Regions from separate parts of the Paenarthrobacter sp. 4246 genome, predicted to be linked through region 3. Evidence: riboswitches for the same ligand, from Rfam matches in the RefSeq annotation. Region 3 holds a riboswitch; each other region holds the start of a gene.
The links. Region 3 has a riboswitch for S-adenosylmethionine ahead of ABIE35_RS04545 (hypothetical protein). Riboswitches for the same ligand answer to the same signal wherever they lie in the genome.
Positions count from the first base shown of each region.

Region 1: linked by a shared signal. The riboswitch ahead of ABIE35_RS19555 (DUF1737 domain-containing protein) and the one ahead of ABIE35_RS04545 (hypothetical protein) in region 3 are both predicted to bind S-adenosylmethionine.
Region 2: linked by a shared signal. The riboswitch ahead of metX (homoserine O-acetyltransferase MetX) and the one ahead of ABIE35_RS04545 (hypothetical protein) in region 3 are both predicted to bind S-adenosylmethionine.

Region 1 is NZ_JBEPOP010000012.1:96,000-101,709, forward strand. It holds gene ABIE35_RS19540 (hypothetical protein) at 1-438, opposite strand, end outside; gene ABIE35_RS19545 (O-succinylhomoserine sulfhydrylase) at 449-1,657, opposite strand; gene ABIE35_RS19550 (rhodanese-like domain-containing protein) at 1,658-2,068, opposite strand; gene ABIE35_RS19555 (DUF1737 domain-containing protein) at 2,065-2,331, opposite strand; SAM riboswitch class IV at 2,345-2,456, opposite strand; gene ABIE35_RS19560 (SulP family inorganic anion transporter) at 2,543-4,246, opposite strand; gene ABIE35_RS19565 (NtaA/DmoA family FMN-dependent monooxygenase) at 4,401-5,710, shown strand, end outside.
Region 2 is NZ_JBEPOP010000013.1:44,254-49,963, reverse strand. It holds gene ABIE35_RS20065 (bifunctional o-acetylhomoserine/o-acetylserine sulfhydrylase) at 165-1,505, shown strand; SAM riboswitch class IV at 1,691-1,807, shown strand; gene metX (homoserine O-acetyltransferase MetX) at 1,823-2,944, shown strand; gene ABIE35_RS20055 (hypothetical protein) at 3,006-3,428, opposite strand; gene ABIE35_RS20050 (winged helix DNA-binding domain-containing protein) at 3,504-4,691, opposite strand; gene ABIE35_RS20045 (SGNH/GDSL hydrolase family protein) at 4,726-5,568, opposite strand; gene ABIE35_RS20040 (alpha/beta hydrolase) at 5,639-5,710, shown strand, end outside.
Region 3 is NZ_JBEPOP010000002.1:390,165-395,874, reverse strand. It holds gene ABIE35_RS04560 (matrixin family metalloprotease) at 1-149, opposite strand, end outside; gene ABIE35_RS04555 (VIT1/CCC1 transporter family protein) at 234-1,406, opposite strand; gene ABIE35_RS04550 (hypothetical protein) at 1,639-1,830, shown strand; gene ABIE35_RS04545 (hypothetical protein) at 1,827-2,126, opposite strand; SAM riboswitch class IV at 2,144-2,263, opposite strand; gene ABIE35_RS04540 (sodium:solute symporter family protein) at 2,392-3,927, opposite strand; gene ABIE35_RS04535 (helix-turn-helix domain-containing protein) at 4,194-4,769, shown strand; gene ABIE35_RS04530 (APC family permease) at 4,775-5,710, opposite strand, start outside.

The sequences.
Region 1 (5,710 bases), on a different contig from region 3:
GGCCAACGCCACCACATGCAATCCCGAATAGGCCAGGAACGGCGCGTTGGATCCCCGGCGGTAGGCAAAACCCTCGAGGTCAGCTGCCCGCCGGGTGAGGCTGGAGACGAAGAACGGGGCACCCGCGAGCAATGCGGCGGCGGCAGCGTAAGCCCACTTCTTCGCTTTCCCGCGTGGTGAGTTGATGTCCGGAACGGCGTCCTTACCCGGAACTGCGCGGGCAAACGCGGCGAATCCCACCGGTACGGCGACGGTCCCTACTGCGGTTAGGTGCTGGCCCACGATCCAGCCGCGCCGTCCGGAGGTCAGCATGCGCAGGCGTTCGGCATCGTCCGGAGTGATGTAGACGCGCGAGACCGGCGAGATTCCCACGAACCACACCACCGTGCCGGCAACGATGACCGCTCCGGCACGGCGATAGGGATGGTTCCCGCTCATGGCAGCAAGGCTAGACCTGTTTGAGGGCCTTCTCCAGATCCAGGATGAGATCGTCCACGTCTTCCAGTCCTACAGACAAGCGGACCACGCCGTCGGTAAGCCCGATCGCGGCCCGGCCCTCAGGTCCCATGGCCCGGTGGGTGGTGGTAGCTGGGTGGGTGATGAGGGATTTGGAATCGCCCAGGTTGTTGGAGATGTCAATGACGCGGAGGCCATCGAGCAAGGCGAACGCAGCCTCTTTGGCTGAGCGCCCGGCCGAAGGAGACAGCTCGAACGTCAGCACAGTGCCGCCGGCCTTCATCTGTTTCGCGGCAAGCTCGTACTGCGGGTGGGACGTGAGCAGCGGGTACTTGACCCAGCTGATGGCAGGCTGCTGCTCGAGCCACTCCGCGATCTTCAAAGCGGATGCCGAGCTGTGGTTGACGCGCAGTCCGATGGTCTCCAAACCCTTGGTCAGCACCCAGGCATTGAACGCGGAAAGGGAAGGGCCGGTGTGGCGCATGAGCTGCTTGACGGGACCATCGATGAACTCTTTGGTGCCCAGGATCGCGCCGCCAAGGACACGGCCTTGGCCATCGATGTGCTTGGTGCCGGAGTACACGATCACGTCCGCGCCCAGCTCACCGCAGCGCTGCAACAGGGGAGTGGCGAAGACATTGTCGACAACGACGGTCGCCCCGGCGGCATGCGCCAGTTCGCTGACGGCAGCGATGTCGACGATCTCCTGCATGGGATTGGAGGGCGACTCAAAGAACACGGCTGTGGTCGGTTCAGAGAGGGCTTCACGCCACTGATCCAGATCCGGGCCGTCAACGAACACCGTCTCCACGCCCCAGCGGGGCAGGATCTCGTTGAGGATCACGAAGCAGGAGCCGAACAGCGAGCGGGCGGCCACCACGCGGTCGCCTGAGGCCAGCAGGGCACCCAGGGCGGTGAAGACCGCTGACATGCCGGATGCCGTAGCAAAGCACGCCTCGGTTCCTTCGAGCAGTCGCAGCCGCTCCTGGAAAGTGGCGACGGACGGGTTGCCGTAGCGGGAGTAAACGAAGCGTTCGTCCTCGCCCGTGAAGGCACGTTCGGCAGCGGCGGCCGATTCATAGACAAACCCGGAGTTCAGGAAAACGGGCTCGGACGTTTCCTGGAAATTGGTGCGGTCAAGGCCACCGCGAACGGCCTGGGTGTCAGGGCTCCAGCTGGCGGCGTCGGGATTAAAGGTCACTTACTCGGTCCCCAGATTCGTCGGCAGGCCACGGTTCTTCCAGCCGTTTACGGTGCGCTCACCGTAACGGTCCGGTTCGCCTTCGAAGCCCTCAAGGACGTTGTACGCAGTGAAGCCGGCCTGCGTTGCGGCGATGGCAGCGGAGATGGAGCGCTGGCCGGAGCGGCAGATGAAGACGAGCTCCACGGCGTCATCCTCGGGTGCCTGCTGCTGCAGGTCCTCGATGAAGCGGGAGTTCGGGATACCGCCAGCGAGGTTCCACTGGATGAACAGGGGATCATTCTCGGTGGCTTTGGTGTCCGGGATGCCGATGTGGGCCCACTCGCCCTCGGTGCGAACATCCACCAGGATGGCGCCTTCTTCGAGCTTGGCCCACGCGTCCTGCGGGGTCAGGTCACCTGCGTAGCTCATGCGTGGCCCTCGAATGCTTCTACATCGTCGTAGTTCTCAAGCTGGTCCACTGCGTTGGCGACGGCGGCATCAGCATTGGCGATCGCCGCGGGCAGCACAATCGCTTGGGCAACGATCACTTCCGTGCCGTTGAAGGTGGCTGCAGGGCTGCCATGGAGCACATAGCCCTCGACGAGGGAATTGTGGATACGCTCGCAGAAATCGCGGTTATCCGGGCCTGTAATCAGGCGGTAAGAGAGTTTTTCTTCAGTGGGTTCAGGCATTGCTGGTGCTCCTCAGTCACGCTTGCAGTTCGAGTTGTCGATACGCCGAGTAGTCACCTGAGGCACCCCGCCGGAGAGAGGGTTGCCGACCAGCAAGTCAGGGCTTTGCGCTGGTACTCATTACTCAAGAAAAACGTAACATCCACGGGCGTCGGGCCGCACTTGCGGGTGGCTGCATGGTCGTCATGTTGCGTAATCGGCGGCTGATCCATTACCGGTCCTTGAGCGCCCGCACTGCCGCGCCGACAGTGGGGTAGAAGTGGTCCGGCGTAAATCGGGCCGCCGTACCGAGGCGGATCAACTTGTCCTTCACAGGCCCTTTGAGCTCGGCAAACACCAGGTCCACTCCTTTTCTGGCCAACCATTCGTCCAGGGTTACCAGGTCATCCAACGCTGTGGTGTCGATCCCGGTGATGGGTTCGGCGGCAAGGATGATGTGGCTGATGGGCTCGGTGGACTCGTCCGGGGCCTCGTCGAGTTGCTCCCTCACAAAGCTGGCCAGAACCTGTCCGTTGCCGAAGAACAGTGGTGCATCAAACCGGAGGATCAAGAGCCCGGGGATGCGCTCGCCCTCGGGGTGCCGTTCAAGATCGTGATACCCGGGTAGGCCTTTCTCGGCGCCGAGTTCGGTTCTGTACGGATCCCATGCCCTGCGGACAAAATCCAGGAGTGCCAAGGCAATGGCCACCACGATTCCCTGGAGGACACCCACTGTCAGCACTCCAAGGAACGCAGCCAGCATCACCACGGACTCGCTGCGGCTCAGCCGCAGGAGCCGCCGGACGCCGGCAGGATCCGCTAGTGCAATGGCTGCTGCGATAACGACGGCGGCCAGGGTTGCCGATGGAAGGTACTCGGTTACTCCCGGAGCCAGCAGCATGAAGGCCAGCACCAGCACGGAGCCGACCACGCCTGTCATCTGGGATTTTGCGCCGGCATCCACGGCGACCGGTGTCCTGGAGGTACTGCCTGAAATGGGGAATCCGCCCAAGAGGCCGGTAGCAGCATTGGCTGCTCCAAGCGCTGCCATCTCCCTGTTTCCGGAGACCTTCTTCCCTTCCTTGGCTGCCAATGTTTGAGACAACACACCAGTGTCAGCGAAAGCCATGAGCGCGATGCCTGCGGCGGCCGGGAGCAGCATCAGGGCGTCTGCCCAGCCAATACCTCCCAGTGCGGGCATGGGCAGGCCCTGCGGCAGGACCCCGGTGACTTTCACGTCGTCGTTAAGCCCGAAGACCGCCGTCGCCACGCACGAGCCAACCACCGCCAACAGAACACCGGGTACCTTCCACTTCAGGAGCCGGGGGATCCAGATGAGAGCCAGTGACCCCACTCCCAAGAACAACGCGGTGATGTTGACCTCGCCGCGCAGTAACCCGGTGGTGACCTTTGCGAGCTTTTGCCAGATGTCGCCGTCGGCCGCAATCCCCAGAAACGCCGGGAGCTGCGAAAGGGCCACCAACAGCGCGATTCCGTTGAGGTACCCGAGCCGGATGGGTTTGGACAGCAGGCCCGTAATGGCTCCCAGTTTCAGTGCCGAGCCGGCAAGCATGAGTGCCCCGATCAACACGGCCAGCAAGCCGGCCAGCGCCACGGATTTCTCGCTGCTTCCCGCTGCCAGCGGCACAATCGCCGCGGCGATCATAGGGGCGAGGGCAGAGTCGGGTCCCAGGACCAGAATGCGGGAGGGCCCCACCACCGCATAAACCAGCAGCGGGACAACTGTTGCGTAAAGCCCGGTGACCGGGGGAAGCCCTGCTGCCTGTGCATAGGCCATTCCGGCAGGCACCAGCAAAGCAAACAGCGCAGCGCCCGCAACGAGATCGTGCCGCAGCCATTCACGCTTGTAGCCCTTGAGGGCCCAGACGCTGGACAGCCGGTCCTTGGCGGAGGGGCGGGTGGTTGCTGCACTCATACAGCGATCATTCCCGACCCCTGCTGTTTGTGGAACACGACATACGCCTTATGTGGAAAATCCGGACCGTCTCCAGCCGCGTTCAAATGTGACGCCCCGGGAGCATAATTGACCCAGTACGTCCCCCTGTAACTTCGCATGAAATCAGGTCGCGGTGAACGGACAGAGCAGTTCTACACTCAAGCCCATGCTGCATTTTGGATGGTTTGTGGGCCACGGATTCGGTGTCCAGGGGTGGGGGACGCCCGGCTACGCCCTGGGTTACGACTGGAAGAAACCCGCCCTGTACCAGGATGCAGTCCGTGCGTTCGAACAATCCGGGTTGGACCTCTTCATCATTGAGGATTCCCTCACCGTGCCGGACACGTATGGCGGATCGGCCGAAGTGTCCCTGGCGCATGCCTCCTTTGCGCCTAAACACGATCCGCTGGCGCTGGTCCCTTACCTGCTCTCCGCCACCGAGCACCTGGGAATCGTGCCGACCGTCAGCGCCTCGTTCTACCCGCCCTTCACGGCGGCCCGGCTTTTGGCCACGTTGCAGCACTTCTCCGAGGGCCAGTTGGGCTGGAACGTGGTGACGTCCGGCAGCGACCTCGCCGCCCAGAACTACGGGTTGGATCAGCAGATTGAACACGACCTTAGGTATGAAAAGGCGGAGGAATTCGTCGACGTCGTCAGGCGGCTCTGGCGGAGCTGGGAACCGGACGCGGTCCTTGAGGACGTCTCCGCAGGGGTGTTTGCCGACCACACCAAGGTGCACCCGATCAATCACCACGGTGACTTCTTCAAGGTCCGAGGTCCGCTGAACACGGCGCCGTTGCCGGAGGAACCCGTACTGGTCCAGGCTGGTGCCTCTCCCCGGGGCAAGGCGTTCGCGGGTGGTCATGCTGATGTGGCGATTGCGTTGGCCCGTGGTGTTGACGGCATGAAGTCCTACCGTGACTCGATTCGCGCGGAGGCCGCCAAAGCCGGCAGGAACCCCGACGACGTCAAGGTACTTTTTGTCCTGAAGCCCACCGTGGTTGGGTCCACCGCTGAGGCAGAGGAGTTGCGTGCCCGGCGTCGGGAGCTCACCCAGCGCGATATCGACAGCCAGCTCAACTCCATCTCCTACCTGTCGGTGATCGACTTCAAGCAGTTCGACCTGGACGCACCCCTCCCGGAACTGAGCACCAACAGCAATCAGGGGACGTTGGAACACTTCGCCAAGGCGGCACCTCCCGGTTCCACGCTGCGCCAGATCCTGCAGGCCCGCAGCGGCGGGGCCGGGGATTCGATCATCGGCACGGTGGGCGAGATTGCCGACTATCTTGAGTCGACCGGTTCCGAGGTGGGCGGTGACGGGTTCCTCTTCTCCGGCTTCGTGGACCCGGTGACAGTGCACGGTGTACTGGACAAGCTCACCCCTGAACTGCGGCGGCGAGGCCTGTTGAGGAAGAGTTACGGAAACGGCGGGTTCCGGCA
Region 2 (5,710 bases), on a different contig from region 3:
AAGTCAAGCCTAACTAAGGTGGGATGTGTATAACTGCTGCCGCGTGGCGTCATGCAGTGACGCTGAAAGACCGAAAGATTCCACCGGCGTCATAAAGCTGTCCATGGCTCCGGACACTTCCTAGACTGGCCCCAGCTCACATGCAGCACGTTTCCACAGAACCCATGCGCCACGAACAGGAGAACTCCATGTCACAAGGATGGTCTTTCGAAACCCGCCAGATCCACGCAGGTCAGGAGCCTGACTCTGCCACGGGAGCACGGGCACTGCCGATCTACCAGACCACGTCCTTTGTGTTCCCCAGCGCCGAGAGCGCAGCCAACCGGTTTGCCCTGGCCGAGCTCGCGCCCATCTACACCCGGATCGGCAACCCGACGCAGGATGCCGTGGAGCAGCGGATCGCGAGCCTCGAAGGCGGCTTGGGTGCCCTCCTGCTGAGCTCTGGCCAGGCCGCGGAGACCTTTGCGATCCTTAACATCGCGGAGGCCGGCGACCACATCGTGGCGAGCCCCAGCCTGTATGGCGGTACTTACAACCTGCTGGCGCACACCTTGAAGAAGTTCGGCATCTCGGTGACCTTCGTGGAGGACCCGGATAACCTGGACCAGTGGCGTGAGGCGGTCCAGCCGAATACCAAACTGTTCTTCGGCGAGGTTGTGTCCAACCCGCGCCAGGATGTGCTGGACATCGAGGGCATTGCCCGCACCGCGCACGAGGCCGGCGTGCCCCTCATCGTCGACAACACGCTGTCCACCCCCTACCTCATCCGTCCCATCGAGTGGGGCGCCGACATCGTGGTCCACTCCGCCACCAAGTACCTCGGTGGCCACGGTTCTGCCATCGCCGGCGTAATCGTGGATTCAGGCAATTTCGATTTCGGCAAGGACCCGGACCGCTTCCCGGGTTTCAACACCCCGGACCCCAGCTACAACGGTTTGGTCTACGCCCGGGATCTTGGCAAGGACGGGGCACTCGGCGCCAACCTCTCCTACGTTCTGAAGGCACGGGTCCAGCTTCTTCGCGACCTCGGCTCCGCTGTGTCCCCGTTCAACGCCTTCCTGATCGCCCAGGGACTGGAGACGCTGAGCCTGCGCGTCGAACGTCACGTAGCCAACGCCACCAAGGTGGCAGAGTGGCTGGAAGCCCACGACGACGTCGAATCGGTTGCCTATGCGGGTCTGCCGTCCAGTCCGTGGTACGACCGCGGCCGGAAGTACGGTCCGCAAGGCACCGGCGCCATTGTTGCTTTCAACATCAAGGGCGGTGTTGAAGCGGGCAAGCGCTTCGTTGACGGACTGGAACTGCACTCGCATGTTGCCAACATCGGCGATGTCCGCTCGCTGGTTATACATCCGGCCTCCACTACGCACAGCCAGCTGACGGTTGAGCAGCAGCTGGCGGCCGGTGTGACCCCCGGCTTGGTTCGCTTGTCCGTGGGAATTGAGCACGTGGATGACATCATCGCCGACCTCGAAGCCGGATTCCGGGCCGCCAAGGGAGCTTGAAACAAGCCCTGAAACCTGCGGCGTGAACACGCCTGACGCCTTTCCTGGAATGCCGCCCGGACCGACGATTATTCGCCGGGTGGCATTCCGGAGTGCTGCTTCGTGAACGAAAACGCCCCGAACCGTCACACTGATGTCATATTCTTCGCCATAACCGCCCTGTATTTCCTAGACTCTTCGTATTAGGTCATGAGTGCCAGCGCATAGCCCCGGCTTGCTGGCCGGCAACCCTCCTCCGCGGTGGGGTGCCCCGGGTGAAGACCTGGCCTGTTCGCACGCAAGGCGACGGGCAAGCGCGAGGTTAAGGTGTCAAAGGAATGACCATTACTGCTACAGCCCTTCCCAAATCCGGAGAAGAAGACGGAACCGTCAAGTACGCCGCCATTGGGTCGCTGGACCTTGAGGCCGGCGGATTCCTTCCCGACGTCGTCCTCGCTTATGAGACCTGGGGGCAGCTGAACGCCGATGCCTCCAATGCCGTGCTCATCCAGCACGCCCTCACGGGCAGCACGCACGTTGCCCGGGGAGCTACGGACGAAGAAGGATGGTGGGAGCAACTGGTAGGCCCCGGTGCCACCATCGACACCAACAGGTTCTTTGTCATCTCCATCAACATCGTGGGTGGCTGCTACGGCAGTACCGGACCGTCCTCGGAGGCGCCGGACGGCCGTCCTTGGGGCTCCCGGTTCCCCTTGGTCACCCTGCGAGACAGCACCGAGGCCGAGGCACGCCTGGCCGAAGCCTTGGGAATCCAGGCCTGGCACGCCGTGTTGGGCGGTTCCATGGGCGGGGCCCGCGCGTTGGAATGGGCAGCGACCTTCCCGGAGCGGGTGAAACGCTGCGCCGTGATATCCGTGGGTGCCTACAGCACGGCCGAGCAGATCGCCTTTGCGCAGGCCCAAACCCTGGCCATTCGCCAGGACCCGAACTTCAACAACGGCGATTACTACGGGGGCACGGCCCCTGAACAAGGGCTTGCGTTGGCCCGGCGCATCGCCCACATCACCTACCGCTCCGCGTTGGAGCTGGACTTCCGCTTCGGCCGTGAAGCCCAGCACCAGGAGACACCTTTGGCCGCTGCGGTCCTGGGGGAGCGTGGCCGCTATCAGGTGGAGAGCTACCTGGACCACCAGGGAACAAAGCTCGTCCGGCGTTTCGACGCCAACAGCTACATCGCCATCACCGAAGCCCTGATGTCCCACGACGTCGCACGCGGCCGTGGATCGCTGCAGGCAGCATTGTCGCGCACCACTGCGGAGTTTTTCGTCGCGGCCGTGGACAGCGACAGGTTGTATTTCCCGGCGCAATCCCGGGAATTGGCCGCAGCCTTGCCGGGTGATGTTCCGGTTCACGTCATTGAGGCGCCGATCGGCCATGACGGGTTCCTGACGGAAATCGGCCAGCTCTCAGCACAGCTCCGCGGAGCCTTCTTCGCCTGAGTTGAGTGGCCGTTGCAGGACAGTTGAGTAGCGGCTGCAGGACGCTGGGTTGGCCGCCAAGCTAGCCGTTCATGATGTCGCCGCGCTGCTTCATGTAGTCCTCCATGGCGATCTCCCCGTTGCTGAACTTCGCGTCCAGCTCTGCCAGCTTGCGGGCGCGGTAGCCTTGCGGCTCCGATCCGTTGGTTGCCGGGAAAGGCGTGGGGGAGGAAGTGTTCGACGGCGCCCCGGACTGCGGTCCGTCATCTACAGGGCGGATGACGGCCGGCCCGGACGAATAGCCCGGGTAATCCTGTGTGGGGTAATCCTGGGGCGGGTAACTCTGTGCCGGATAGCCGGGGCCGGGCAGGTTCTGCTGCGGGGGATAGCCAGGGCCGCGGAAGGTTCCGTTCTGGATCCGGCGCGCGCGGGATCGGTTGTACATGCGGATGCCGAGCGGAATCAGCCACGAGCAGACGATGATCCAGAAGATCAGATTGTTCACAGTGCAGGCCTCCTAGGTCTTATCCCAGCTTAGCCCGGTCGCACGGCGTGAACTCCGGCGCCTGCAGTGAACACTTCAGTGGAGCCGGGCTTCCATGCCCAGGAACTGCCCATAGCGTTCCACTTCGGCCTCCAAAGCCATCTGTTCGGGAGGGCTTGCCGGCCGGTTCATGCGGACATCCAGTTGGCAGGCGCCGCCGGAGAATCCATGGCGCCACCATCCAGCCAACCTGCCATCCATCAGGACCACGTGCATGGGCCCGTTGTCTTCGGGGAAGTACGGTGCTGTCCCACCCAGATAGTGCCGGGACTGCGAATAGCCCATGACGTATTCGTCGTAGCACTGGATGAGGTCGATGCGGGGGAGTCCTGCGTCAGGCAGACGCGAAGGGCCCCCGGGGTTGGTGAGCTCGACGGCATCTTCCGGGGCGAGGTAAAACTCGAGGCCGTCCATGGCGAGTGATGCCAGGGCGCCCGGCGATAGCTCGCCGGCCACCTGGATGCCCAGCTTTACGTCTTTCATGGTCAGCCCGGACCACACGGCACAGTCCTTGATGGTGGCGGGACCGCGGCTGCCGAAGTACCGGAGAACCAACGTGCCCAGGGCTTCTTCACGGACCTCCCCGGTCAACGGCGTGGGCACGAAACCCGGCACTCGCTCTTCGAAGAGGGCATACGTCTGTTTCAGGGCGCCCCCAGCCGAGCGGATGGGGGCGCCGCTCACCAGGATGCGACTGATCTCGGCGTGCATGAGGTGATAGATAAACCCCAGGCCCTTGCTGGGGAAGCCGGCCTGTCCCAGGACCCCAGCCAGCTCTTCGCGCGTCTTGTGGGCACCGTCCGCTACGGCTGAGGCCAGGATCCGGCCACTGAGTGCGGACGTTTCTTCGTCCACGCCTGTTTGGCGGTACATACCTTTGTTTCCCTGATGCAGCCGGTCCGCTGAGAGCCCCATCAGCCAGCCGAGATCATCCCGGTGCACAAAATGCCACGTGGGCCGCAGGATGTGCGTCCGCAGGATGGTTCCATCGGCAACGGCTTGTTCCACGTCGGAGGAAGTGGAAGCGGATGTCCTTTGGGCAAGGGTCCACCGCGCATACGGAAATTCCTGGGACTGGACTGCCAACAGGTTGCGGACCACGTCTCCGGCGGTCCCGGACAAAGGAGCCCGCAGTTGCTGCCGTCGCAGGCGCAGGCGCCGGACCTTCTCCGCGAAGAGGTCCGCCTTATCCGCCACTGTGGCCACCCGAAAGTCCGGCCCCATGAAACCCTGCTGGCACCATCACCTGAACGTCGCCCTAGCTCCGCGGCAGCAAGGTGCCGCTGGGGCCGAAGACAGGACCCGGCGTCGGACGCTTTGGCGTGATGCCGTCACCGGAGGACTGGTGCCGGAGCCTTCGGATAACCCACGGGACAAAGTACTCGCGCGCCCAGACGAGGTCCGAGGAGCGGGCCTCGCGCCACGTCCGCGGAGGCAGCGGCTTGGGCATCAGTGGTTCAAGGGTGTGCTGGACGTTGAGGGAGTCCAGGACCATCATGGCGATGGTGTGGTGTCCCAGGGGCGAGAAGTGAAGGCGGTCAACATCCCACATCTGGTGATCTGACAGCTGCCGCAATGACCACATGTCCGCTATCACGGCGTCGTGGCGTGCAGCCACTGTCCTGAGGTTCTCGTTGTAGATGGCCACTTTTCCACGGATGCGCCCCAGCACTGAGGCGGCGGTGTCGGGGCCGTTGAACAGCACCACGGTGGCTCCGCCAGAGCTCAGCTTTCCCACGGCGGTATCGAGTTTTTCGGCCAGCAGATCGGGGTCGCCGCCCGGTCGGATGAGGTCGTTGCCGCCTGCCGAAATGGACACGAGGTCAGGCTGCAACTCCAGGCAGTGGCCTACCTGTTCATCGATGATCTGCTGCAACAACCTGCCACGGATGGCAAGGTTGGCATAGGCAAAGTCATCTTGGCCGCGGCCCAACTCCTCGGCCACTCGATCTGCCCAACCACGGTGACCGCCAGGGTTCCGGGGCTCGGGGTCGCCGATGCCCTCAGTGAAGGAATCACCCAGCGCCACATAACGGGTCCACGGGTGTTTTTGCACAGGATCGCCAGGTTTCAACAACTGATTGTTCTCACTCACGCTCATATCCTGCCCCCTTACCGCGAACCTACGCCACCGTAGGTTGTTACTTGTGGGTAACTGCAAGAATGGAACCATGACTGAAGCTCCTGCATTTCCCGCGCCCGTTGTCCTGTGGTCCCACGATGAAGCTGAGCGTGCCGGCAAA
Region 3 (5,710 bases):
GCGGTGATCCGCGGGTCTCCATGCAGGAATCCGCTGACCAACACTGCCACCACAGCGGCAATTCCGGCCATGAGCACGCCACGGAGGATGCGCCAGGCCGTGCTGGCACGCCGGTGCTTTGGCGCACGCGTTTCCCGCTCCGAGTCCACGGTTCTCCATTCCTCACGCCCTGGTCACGCGGGGCAGCGCGGAGGACGAACCAACATTACGGGCTGCGGGGGGAGCCGTCCAAACTAGACGATGGTTGCCCCGAACACCAGGCCCAACCCGTAAGTGGCGGCAGCCGCTGCCAGGCCGATCGCGAGCTGGCGCAGCCCGCGGCTCAGCGGCGACGTCCCGGACAGCAAGCCCACGACGGAGCCGGTCGCCAGAAGCGCGATGCCCACCAGTACACCGGCCACCATCAAGGCGGCAATGCCCGTCATTCCGAAGATGAAGGGCAGGATGGGAACGATGGCACCGGAAGCGAAGAAGCAGAAGCTGGACATCGCTGCACCCCATGCCGAACCGACGGATTCGTGCTCGTCACCGGCGGGCTTCTCAGGCTGCAGGGAGAGGCTGGGATCGCAGTCACAGCTGAACAGGCCCATGCGCTCTGCGGCGCGATGCTCAGCGGCCTCACGCGTCATGCCGCGGGCAAGATACACCAGCACCAATTCGTTGTGCTCGATGTCCAACGACGGTGCAGCCGTGAGAGTGGCTTGGGTGGGCAGGGTCGCGTTGAGTAGTTCCCGCTGGGAGCGCACCGAGACGTACTCACCGGCGCCCATGGACAGTGCGCCCGCCAAAAGACCTGCCACACCGCTCATCAGCACCACCGGACTGGGTACGCCGGTGGCGGCCATGCCCATGACCAGCGAAAGGTTGCTCACCAAACCGTCGTTGGCGCCGAAGACCGCGGCGCGGAAGGTACCGGAGAGCCGGTTCCGACCACGGGTGGCCAGTCCCCTGACCACCTCTTCGTGGATCTGTTCGTCAGCCACCATGGCGGGTGTTGCGGCGGGTTCGGAGCCGTACGGGGAGCGGCCTTCTGCGCGTTGGGCCAGGGCCAGCACAAAGACCGACCCGAAGTTGCGGGCCAGGAAGCCCAGCAACTGGCTGCGCGTTGATGCGGCCTTGGGCATTCCGGCGTGCTCACCCAGGAGCTTGAGCCAGTGGGCCTCGTGCCGGCCTTCGGCTTCGGCCAGGGCCAGCAGAATTTGGCGTTCTTCGCCCTCGCGCCTCTGGGCGAGTTCGCGGTAGACGGCTGCCTCGGCGCGCTCATCGGCGAGGTACTGGCGCCATCTGCGGATGTCGGCGTGCGAGGGTGGCACGGGTTGCGTTCCGACGTTCTCGGGGACTGCCGATTCGGGGGTGGGGTCCGGAGCTGGGCTCGACGAACCGGGGGATTCCTGGTGCTGTTGCACTTTCTCTCCTGTGCTGGGTGGGGTAGTTGCGGCCCCATTGCACGCCCCACTGTACCGCTTATCTGCGCGGTTTTTTGGCTGGTATTCCTCACTTGGAATGTTCGGTGCACCGTAATTTCCGGCCGTCCTTGACCCTCGCCTGACCCGGTGCTCAGATGGAAGGACAGGGGCGGGGGCCCACCCCGCGCACGTTCAACAGGGCTTGAGCGGCCCACGAGACGGAGGTTGCACCATGGACACCACCGAATCACACGCCAACTACCCGGAACGGACCACTATTGAGTCAGATCCGGCCTACGACTATGCCGAGAACCAGGAAGTGGACGAGGCCTGGGTGGAAGAGGTGGACGCCTCCGAGGATGACGAACGTGTGGTCCCCATCGACGAAACCGAGGAATTCCGCGAAGAAGACGAGGAAATCTAGGCGGGCTCCTCGCGGCTGAGTGTGTAATGAAGCTGCAGACCCGCGCGTTTGCCGGCCGCCGCGACAGTCACCGTTAGGGTTCTTGACGCACCACACCAGAGGGTCGGCCGCACCGCTTGGGCCAATGCTTGGGCGATCAAGCGTGGTTGAGGATGTCCGAAACGCCGGGTTCCGGCCTTGGCAGTGATGGTCACCGTGCCCAGGAAGAGGTCGACGGCGGGAATCACCGCGACCTTGTGCGTGTCTGTTTGTACCGGGGTACTTGTAGCCGGGGTGGTATCGCCTTGGTACGGCAAGGGACTGCTCCTTTGGGGGAGTGCTCTTGCCCGCTCGGTTGTCTCTGGTCCGGGACGGGCCGCTTCCTCATCCGAACCACCCGTGAACATGGGGTTGGTGTGTGGCCAGTCGGAGCTTGGCACCACATCTCTTGAAGCTGGGACCACCTTACCGCAGGGCTACCCCAGCAAGTTGGGGCGCCCTGTTCCTGGGGACAAAACAAAGGCGGCGCCGCCCCGAAAAGGGGAGGCGCCGCCGTCGAACTTTGCTCTGTTACGTGCAGGGTTACTTGTGGCTGCTGACCGGGTGGGCCTCAGGCGGGAGTTCCTCGGAGACGGCACCAGCAACGCGCTTGTCCCAGGCCTCGCGGACCGCGGGATCAGTGGGCGGGGTGAGCAGTGAAATCACTACGTAGGCGATGAACGAAGCGGCGAGACCGTAGTAGATCGGTTCGTTGGCGTAGACGCCGTCCGCGCTCGGAATGACGCCCAAGGCGAAGAGGATCAGCAGGGTCAGCGTCAGCACCGATCCCACTGCCATGGACCATGCAGCGGCAATACCCGTGCCGCGCTTCCACACCAAACCGCCCAGAATTGCGACCAGGAGGCCACCCACCAGGATGTCGTAGGCGATGGTGAGGGCAATCACCACGTCCTGTGCCGCCATGGAAATCAGTACTGCCACGATGCCGAGTCCAAGAACCCAGTAGCGGTTTGCTTTGACGTCGTGCTCGGGGTTTTCGCTGTCATCGGTGTTGATGGTCTTGCCGAACCAGCTGGCCACGAACGGGACAACGTCCGCACGTGCCACCGTGGCTGCGGCAATCAGGGCGCCGGAAGCGGTGGACATCATGGCTGCAACAGCCGCGGCCATGACCAGGCCGCCGATGCCGACGGGCAGGATGTGGGTTGCCACCTCTGCGTACACTACGTCCTTGCCGAGGTTGGTGACATCGATGTCCGGCAATGCCACCCGGGCAGCCAAGCCGATCAGGGCGCCGGCGATGCCGTAGAGAATGCAGTAGATACCGGCCGTGGCTCCGCCCCAACGGGCAACAGCGGGGGTCTTGGCAGTGAAGACGCGCTGCCAGATGTCCTGACCGATCAGGAGGCCCAGTGTGTAGACCACGAAGTACGTGATGATGGTCTGGGCACCGATGCCATCGATCTGGAAGAAGGTGTCGTCAAGGCGCTCACGGATGCCGTCCATGCCGCCGGCAGCGTTCAGGACGAACGGGAGCATCAGGAAGAAGATGCCTACGGTCTTGATGATGAACTGAACCTGGTCGGCCAACGTGATGGACCACATGCCGCCAATGGTGGAGTAAACCAGGACGATCGCGCCGCCAACGGCGATGGCAAGCCAGCGCTCCCAGTCGAAGAGCACCACGAAGATGGTGGCGTAGGCGCCGGTGGACGTAGCGCAGAGCATGAGCGTGTACGCCAGCATGACGATGCCGGAGGTCTGCGTGGCCCTGCTGCCGTAGCGAAGGCTCAGCATCTGGGAGACCGTGTAGATCTTCAGGCGCTGGATGGTGCCGGCGAACAGGAGGCTGAGCAGCAGCACGCCTGCGCCGATGGCCACCACCAGCCACATGCCGGAGATGCCGAACTTGTAACCGAGGCCGACGCCGCCCACGGTGGAAGCGCCACCGAGGACCACAGCGGCCATGGTGCCGGTGTAAAGGAACGGTCCCAGGCGGCGGCCGGCCACCAGGAAGTCGCTGTTGTTCTTGGTGCGGGACTTGCCCCACCAGCCGAATGCCAGCATGGCGAGCAGGTACACCACCACGATTGCGATGTTAATAGCCGAAGATTCCATGAACGGTCCTTGGAGCTGATGCACGGAGGTTGGGGTTTTCGACGATACTCCTGCGAAGCGTCGAAGTCTCTGTGCTGATGGTTGGAGATTGGGTGAGTGTTGTGTGCCTCACAGACAACACTTGTTGCCTATGAGGATATGTTGTGATCGGAGTAACAGTCAAGATGCTTTGGTCATGGTTCCGCCGATTCTGGTCCTGTTCGCCCGTCTCCCGGCTACTATTGCTCCAATGACAGGGCCATATGACAGGCCTGAAAGGTTCGTGAATGAAGGCTCTCCCCGTTGAACCGAGCAATGTTCCTGTTGCCATCGGTTCCAGAATCCGCGCAGCCCGGCAGGCGCAGCGCCTCACCATTGAGCAAGTGGCTGATGCTACCGGGCTGACCAAGGGCTTCCTCAGCCGCGTGGAGCGTGACCTGACATCGCCCTCGGTCGCTTCTCTGGTCACCCTGTGCCAGGTGTTGTCGGTCTCTGTGGGTGATTTATTCGCCGCCCCGGAGACGCACCTGACCAGGCGCGACGACGGCCCCCGCATCTCCCTGGGGGGTCAGGGCATCGTGGAGCGGTTGCTGACGGCCCGCTCTGAGCGCCGGCTCCAGATTTTGCAGGCCACCATTGAGCCACGGGGCCGTGGGGAAAACGAACTCTACGCCGTTGACTGCGACGTCGATGTCCTGCACGTGGTCAAGGGCAGGATCAAGCTCATCCTGACCAACGAAGCGTACGACCTCGAAGAAGGGGACACTCTTTCCTTCCCCGGCCGCGAGCCACACACCTGGATCAATCCCACGGATGAGACCGTCGAGGTGCTCTGGGTGCTGGTGCCGGCGGCGAGCCGCTAGGGCGGTCAGCCCACGTGCACCCACGGCCGGCGGGTGATGTCCGGCTCGGCCTCCCTCAGCACTTCACGGGTCACCGGCGCGATCTCTCCTTCTCCGAAGAACAGGAACTTGCTGAGGTTGGAGATCGGGTTGCCCTCGGTCCAACGGAAGTAGATGTGGGGCATGAATCCAGTGACGTCGCGGATGTGGAGCAGCACGGCCGCCACCGTGTTGGGGACGTTGTTGCTGTGTACTTCAAGGATCTTGAAACCGTGCCGGGTCTTGCCCACAACCTGGAGTTCCTGTTCGAAGTCCGAGCTGTCATCCACGATGACCTCGATGAAGACGGCGTCGCAGTCGACGGGCAGGTGGCTGGCCTGCTGCGCGTGCTGGAGCTTCTCGCGGTATCTGCTGGCGCTGAGGTGTTTGGGTTCATGCGCGATGATCCGGACAGGTCCCTCGGAAGCGTTGGCGGTGAATTCCAGGGCTTTCTCGTCCATTTTGATGTGGGTGGCCCGGAGTTCGAAGGCGCGCCGCATGCGGGATATGAAGCTGACCACCATGATGCCCAGGATGAAGAGTGCCGCGATCTTCAGGCCGTCAGGCCGCTCGATCGAGTTGACCACTGTGGTGTAGATGAAGACGAGGGAGATGATTCCGAAGCCGATGAACTGGCCGCGTTGCTTCTTTCGCTTTGCGGACAGGGTGACTGCGATGGAAGCAGAGGTGATCAGGACCAGAACGCCGGTTGCATACGCGCCACCCTGTGCGTTGACGTCGGCCTGGAAGATGATGGTGACGATGAAAGCGATCACAGTGAACACCAGGACCAACGGGCGCAGTGCCCGGGCCCAGGCCGGAGCCATGCCGTAGCGGGGCAGGTACCGAGGAACGAGGTTGAGCAGACCGGCCATGGCGGACGCTCCGGCGAACCAGAGGATGGCGATGGTGCTGACGTCGTA